DNA from 2 places in the Pseudomonas knackmussii B13 genome. Region 2 is predicted to be linked to the other one. Evidence: predicted binding sites of a transcription regulator. Region 2 holds the regulator's gene; the other holds the start of a gene.
What was found. Region 2 encodes sigma-54, which starts transcription at its own class of promoters, with help from an activator protein. Its sites were predicted from a motif close to ANTGGCATNNANNTTGCTNT; they were not measured.

Region 1 (3,368 bases), 2.8 Mb from region 2:
GTGCTGCTGGACGAAGTCCGCGCCGGCGGCCGTATCCCGCTGATCGTCGGCCGTGGCCTGACCGAGAAAGCGCGCGCCGAACTGGGCCTGGCCCCATCCGACCTGTTCAAGAAGCCGGAAGCTCCGGCCGACAGCGGCAAGGGCTACACCCTGGCGCAGAAGATGGTCGGTCGCGCCTGCGGCCTGCCGGAAGGCAAGGGCGTGCGTCCGGGCACCTACTGCGAACCGAAGATGACCACCGTCGGTTCCCAGGACACTACCGGCCCGATGACCCGCGACGAGCTGAAAGACCTGGCTTGCCTGGGCTTCTCCGCTGACCTGGTGATGCAGTCCTTCTGCCACACCGCGGCCTATCCGAAGCCGATCGACGTCAAGACCCACCACACCCTGCCGGACTTCATCATGACCCGCGGTGGCGTGTCCCTGCGTCCGGGCGACGGCATCATCCACAGCTGGCTGAACCGCATGCTGCTGCCCGACACCGTCGGCACCGGCGGCGACTCGCACACCCGCTTCCCGATCGGCATCAGCTTCCCGGCCGGTTCCGGCCTGGTAGCCTTCGCCGCTGCCACCGGCGTCATGCCGCTGGACATGCCCGAATCGGTACTGGTTCGCTTCAAGGGCAAGCTGCAACCGGGCATCACCCTGCGTGACCTGGTCCACGCCATCCCCTACTACGCGATCCAGGCTGGCCTGCTGACCGTCGAGAAGAAAGGCAAGAAGAACATCTTCTCCGGCCGCATCCTCGAGATCGAAGGTCTGAACGACCTGACCGTCGAGCAAGCCTTCGAGCTGTCCGACGCCTCCGCCGAGCGTTCGGCTGCCGGTTGCACCATCAAGCTGCCGGAAGAGGCCATCGCCGAGTACCTGAAGTCGAACATCACCCTGCTGCGCTGGATGATCGGCGAAGGCTACGGTGACGCCCGCACCCTGGAGCGCCGCGCGCAAGCGATGGAAGCCTGGCTGGCCAACCCGCAACTGCTGGAAGCCGACAAGGACGCCGAGTACGCCGCGGTCATCGAGATCGACCTGGCCGACGTGAAAGAGCCGGTACTGTGCGCGCCGAACGATCCGGACGACGCCCGCCTGCTGTCCAGCGTCGAAGGTCGCAAGATCGACGAGGTGTTCATCGGTTCGTGCATGACCAACATCGGTCACTTCCGCGCTGCCGGTAAGCTGCTGGACAAGGTCAAGGGTGGCATTCCGACCCGTCTGTGGCTGGCTCCGCCGACCAAGATGGACGCCCACCAGCTGACCGAGGAAGGCTACTACGGCATCTACGGCAAGGCTGGCGCGCGCATGGAAATGCCGGGCTGCTCGCTGTGCATGGGTAACCAGGCTCGCGTCCAGACCGGTTCCACCGTCGTTTCGACCTCGACCCGTAACTTCCCGAACCGCCTGGGTGACTCGACCGATGTGTTCCTCGCATCGGCTGAGCTGGCCGCCGTCGCTTCGATCATCGGCAAGCTGCCGACCGTCGAGGAGTACATGGCCTACGCGAAAGATATCGACAGCATGTCTGCCGACATCTACCGCTACCTGAGCTTCGACCAGATCGCCGAGTTCCGCGAAGCCGCGGCCAACGCGAAGATCCCGGTCGTTCAGGCCTAAGCCTTCGGCACTGAGAAAGCCCCGCCCACGCGCGGGGCTTTTTCTTTTCCGGCGGTCGCGACTCGCGAGCAGGTTCCCCCTGCAATCGCCTTCGGACTTTCGGCCTAATACCTATTGGACATTGCGCGGCACCGGCCACTGGCTATCGTTGGACACAGGCCCTGCCAATATTCCTGACGGAGCCCGTGCTAGTTGTGTCTTGTGTGTTGCTCCCTTCCCTTTAGCCCCGCCACGCGGGGCTTTTTCTTGCGCCTGCACAGTACTGGCACAGGCCTTGCTGCCATCGCCATAGAGGCGCTCCAACGGCGGATCGCTCATGACATCGGCGTCCCTTCGCCCGCACCGTCGTGCGCGAAGCGGCGCCTTTTTGCCTTGAGGTGAGCATGACCGACAGCACTACTTCCCTGCACCAACTGGCGTGGGTGGCGGGATCCGACGCACCAGAAAAGAGCGCCCTGAACCTCGGTTTCATGGCCCTGAGCGACGCCGCCTCGCTGATAGTCGCGGCAACCCAGGGCTTCGCCCAACCCTATGGCCTGACCCTCAACCTGCACCGCCAGAGCTCCTGGGCCGTGCTGCGCGATCGCCTGCTAAACGGCGAGTTGGATGCCGCGCACTGCCTGTACGGCCTGGTCTATGGCGTGCAGCTGGGTATCGGCGGCGGCACCACGGCGGATATGGCGGTACTCATGGGACTTTGCCAGAACGGCCAGGCAATCAACCTGTCCGCCGCCCTGCAGCGCGATGGCGTGACCAGCGCCGACGCACTTCGCCAACTGGTGCTGCAGCAAGGCGCACGCCTGACGCTCGCCCACACCTTCCCCACCGGCACCCATGCCTTGTGGCTCTACTACTGGCTGGCCAGCCTGGGCATTCATCCGCTGCGCGACGTCGCCACCCTGGTCGTACCACCGGCGCAGATGGTCGAGCACTTGCGCGCCGGGCGCATCGACGGCTTCTGCGCCGGCGGCCCCTGGGGCGCCCATGCCATCGACGAAGGCATGGGCTTCACCGTGGCCACCAGCCAGGCGATCTGGCCGGACCACCCGGAGAAGGTCCTCGCCGCCACCCGCGCGTTCGTCGAGGAATGCCCCAACGCCGCCCGCGCGTTGGTCATGAGCCTGCTCGATGCCAGCCGCTTCATCGAGGCCAGCGAAGAGAACCGTCGCAGCACCGCGCGCCTGATCAGCGGCGCCGACTATGTCGATGCACCGCTGGCAAGCATTGAGCCGCGCCTGCTCGGCTACTACCAGGACGGCCTCGGCCATGCCTGGAAAGACGCCCATGCCCTGCGTTTCCATGGCGACGGCGCGGCCAACCAGCCCTGGCTCTCCGACGGTCTCTGGTTCATGACCCAGTTCCGCCGCTGGGGCCTGCTGCGCGACGACCCGGACTACCTCGGCGTAGCCCGTCAGGTGCAGCAGCAGGCGCTGTACCGCGAGGCGGCGCAAGCGCTCGGCATCCCCGTGGCTACCGATGAAATGCGCAGCTCGACACTGCTCGACGGTCGCACCTGGGACGGCACCGACCCCGCCGGCTATGCCCGCGGTTTCGCACTGCACGCCATGGACAACGCCTGAGGAGGATGCCGGAAATGCTGAGAATCCTTCTGATCGACGACACCACGAGCAAGCTCGGGCGCCTGCGCACCGCGCTCGTCGAGGCCGGTTTCGAGGTGCTCGACGACGACGGCCTGGCCATCGACCTGCCCCGGCGCGTCGAAGCGCTGCACCCGGACGTGATCCTCATCGACAGCG
Region 2 (3,368 bases):
GGGGAAGCGCTTGAGCTGGCTCGGCAGGTTGCGCGCGTCGATCGACACGGCAACTTGCGGGTGCATCAGTTCGGTGTGCAGCAGGGCGCGCTGTGCCAGATCGGGCAGCAGGCTGGCCGGCAGGTTGTCGATGCAATAGAAGCCGTTGTCTTCGAGGACGTTGAGGGCTGTACTTTTGCCCGAGCCGGAGCGGCCGCTGACGATGATCAGGCGCATGGTCAGTGGCCGTTCTGTACGTCCACGACGATTCGGTACAGCGCCTCGCCATCGGTGGCGTGACGCAGGCGATCGCGCACTTCGGATCGGTCGAGCATGGAGGCGATCTGCCGCAGCAGCTCCAGGTGCTCTTCGGTGGCGGCCTCCGGTACCAGCAGTACGAAGACCAGGTCGACAGGGGCGCCGTCGAGGGCGTCGAAATCGACAGGGGTGTCCAGGTGAAGGATGGCGCTGATTGGCGCCTTGCAGCCGGTCAGCCGGCAATGCGGAATGGCGATGCCATTGCCGAAGCCGGTGGAGCCCAGGCGTTCCCGGGCTACCAGGCTTTCGAAGATGGCTTGTGCGTCGAGCCCCGGCAGGTCGTGAACGACCAGGTTGGCGATCTGTTCGAGGACGCGTTTCTTGCTGCCTCCCGGCACGCTCACGAGGGAGCGGCCGGGGGTCAGGATTTGCTCAAGTCGGATCATAGAGGGGGGTTAGCGGACTCCAACGCCCTGTTGGCGTTCGAGGTACTTTTCCTTGTGTTTGATCAGTTGGCGATCGAGTTTGTCGGTCAGAAGGTCGATGGCTGCGTACATGTCTTCATGTTCGGCGCAGGCCACCACCTCACCCCCGGAGATATGCAGCGTGGCTTCGATTCGCTGTTTCAGCTTTTCGACCTCCATGATGACCTGAACATTGGTGATCTTGTCGAAGTGGCGCTCCAGTCGGCCGAGTTTTTCGACCACATAGTCGCGCAGGGCGTCGGTCACATCCAGTTGATGGCCACTGATGTTGACTTGCATACCGCTTTCTCCTTATTGCCCGTGTATAAGTGGCAGGTTAATGCAACCTGCCGCCGGAACACTTTGGCTTGGGTCAATCAGACCAGTCGCTTGCGCTCGCTGGATGGAGCTATACCGAGAGATTCGCGGTACTTGGCGACGGTCCGTCGTGCCACTTGAATGCCCTGTGCCTCCAGTAAACCAGCGATCTTGCTGTCGCTCAACGGCTTTTTCGGACTTTCTGCCGCGACCAGTTTCTTGATGATCGCGCGGATCGCGGTGGACGAGCACTCGCCCCCTTCGGAGGTGCTGACGTGGCTGGAGAAGAAGTACTTCAGCTCGAAGATGCCACGCGGCGTGTGCATGAATTTCTGCGTGGTGACGCGCGAGATGGTCGACTCGTGCATGCCCACCGCTTCGGCGATGTCGTGCAGCACCAGCGGTTTCATGGCCTCTTCGCCGTACTCGAGGAAGCCGCGCTGGTGCTCGACGATCTGGGTCGCGACCTTCATCAGCGTTTCGTTGCGGCTCTGCAGGCTCTTGATGAACCAGCGCGCCTCTTGCAGCTGGTTGCGCATGAAGGTGTTGTCGGCGCTCGAGTCGGCGCGGCGTACGAGGCCTGCATATTGCGAGTTCACGCGCAGGCGCGGTACCGCTTCCTGGTTGAGCTCTACCAGCCAGCGCTCGTTGTGCTTGCGTACGATGACGTCGGGCACCACGTACTCGGCTTCGCCCGACTCGATCTGCGAGCCGGGGCGTGGATGCAGTGACTGGATCAGCTCGATGGTTTCGCGCAGCTCGTCTTCCTTGAGCTTCATGCGGCGCATCAGCTGGCTGTAGTCGCGGCTGCCGAGCAGGTCGAGGTGATCGCTCACCAGGCGCTGCGCCTCGGTGAGCAGGTAGGTGTTCTCAGGCATCTGGCGCAGTTGCAGCAGCAGGCATTCGCGCAGGTTGCGCGCGCCGACACCCGCCGGCTCCATCTGCTGGATGCGGCGCAGGACTACTTCCACCTCGTCCATCTCGACGTCGAGTTCGGGGTCGATGGAGGAGAGAATGTCGTCGAGGGATTCTTCCAGGTAACCGTCGTTGTTGATGCCGTCGATGATGCTCAGCGCGATCAGGCGATCGGTATCGGACATCGGCGCCAGGTTGAGCTGCCAGAGCAGGTGGCTCTGCAGGCTTTCGCCGGAGGAGGTGCGGGCGGTGAAGTCCCACTCGTCGTCATCGCTGCTGGGCAGGCTGCTGGCGCTGGTCTGGTAGATGTCTTCCCAAGCCGTATCTACCGGTAGCTCGCTCGGGATGCGTTCGGCCCACTGGTCGTCGTCCAGGCTGTCCACACTGGGCGTGGTGCTTTCCTGGTAACTGTCGGCCTGGGTGGTGGTGCTGGAGGCAGCTTCGGCGCCTTCGCCCATCGGGTCGCTGCCGTCGTAGTCGTCACCGTCCTCCTGGCGCTCGAGCATCGGGTTGGACTCCAGGGCCTCCTGGATTTCCTGTTGCAGGTCCAGGGTGGAGAGCTGGAGCAGTCGGATGGCTTGTTGCAGCTGCGGCGTCATCGTCAGCTGCTGGCCCATCTTGAGGACTAGCGATGGTTTCATGGCTGGAACTTGGCACCTTGTTCGCCGGCGCGGAGTGCGCCTATCCACGACTACGGACGCTGCCTTGGTCGATTCGTTCAGAATCGTCGCGGCGCCGCTAGGAAGCAAGTTATATGCCTGAAATTTTGTTACTTGCCTAGCCTTGAAACATTTCTCCAGACGTGGGTGGAGGGCTTGGCAGAGAGGTGGGAGGAGGTGCCTGCCGGGCCTTTGTGGCCCGGCGGCGTAGGGCTTAGAGGCGGAACTCGTGGCCCAGGTAGACTTCCTTGACCAGTTCGTTGGCCAGGATGGTTTCCGAGTCGCCTTCGGCAATCAGTTGGCCGTCGTTGACGATGTAGGCGGTCTCGCAGATATCCAGGGTCTCGCGGACGTTGTGATCGGTGATCAGGATGCCGATGCCCTTGGTCTTGAGGTGATGGATGATCTGCTTGATGTCGCCCACCGAGATCGGGTCCACGCCGGCGAAGGGTTCATCGAGCAGGATGAACTTGGGCGAACTGGCCAGGGCGCGGGCGATTTCCACGCGGCGGCGTTCACCACCGGACAGGCTCATGCCAAGGTTGTCGCGGATGTGGTGGATGTGGAATTCCTCGAGGAGTCCGTCGAGGGCCTCCTTGCGACCGGCTCGATCGAGGTCCTTGCGGGTCTCGAGGATGGCGCTGATGTTGTCCGCCACCGACAGCTTGCGGAAGATCGAGGCTTCCTGCGGCAAATAGCCGATGCCGGCGCGGGCGCGGCCATGCATCGGCAGGTTGGTGACGTCCTGGTCGTCGATGCGGACCAGGCCCTGATC

Region 1: a site for sigma-54 is predicted at 1,873-1,892, ahead of PKB_RS09700 (CmpA/NrtA family ABC transporter substrate-binding protein). Genes of this name have one in related genera too.

What each region holds. Positions count from the first base shown of each region.
Region 1 is NZ_HG322950.1:2,021,735-2,025,102, reverse strand. Features, by position in the region: gene acnB (bifunctional aconitate hydratase 2/2-methylisocitrate dehydratase) at 1-1,611, shown strand, start outside; gene PKB_RS09700 (CmpA/NrtA family ABC transporter substrate-binding protein) at 1,995-3,191, shown strand; gene PKB_RS09695 (ANTAR domain-containing response regulator) at 3,206-3,368, shown strand, end outside.
Region 2 is NZ_HG322950.1:4,806,497-4,809,864, reverse strand. Features, by position in the region: gene rapZ (RNase adapter RapZ) at 1-216, opposite strand, end outside; gene ptsN (PTS IIA-like nitrogen regulatory protein PtsN) at 219-683, opposite strand; gene hpf (ribosome hibernation-promoting factor, HPF/YfiA family) at 693-1,001, opposite strand; gene PKB_RS22495 (RNA polymerase factor sigma-54) at 1,079-2,575, opposite strand; gene lptB (LPS export ABC transporter ATP-binding protein) at 2,808-3,368, opposite strand, start outside.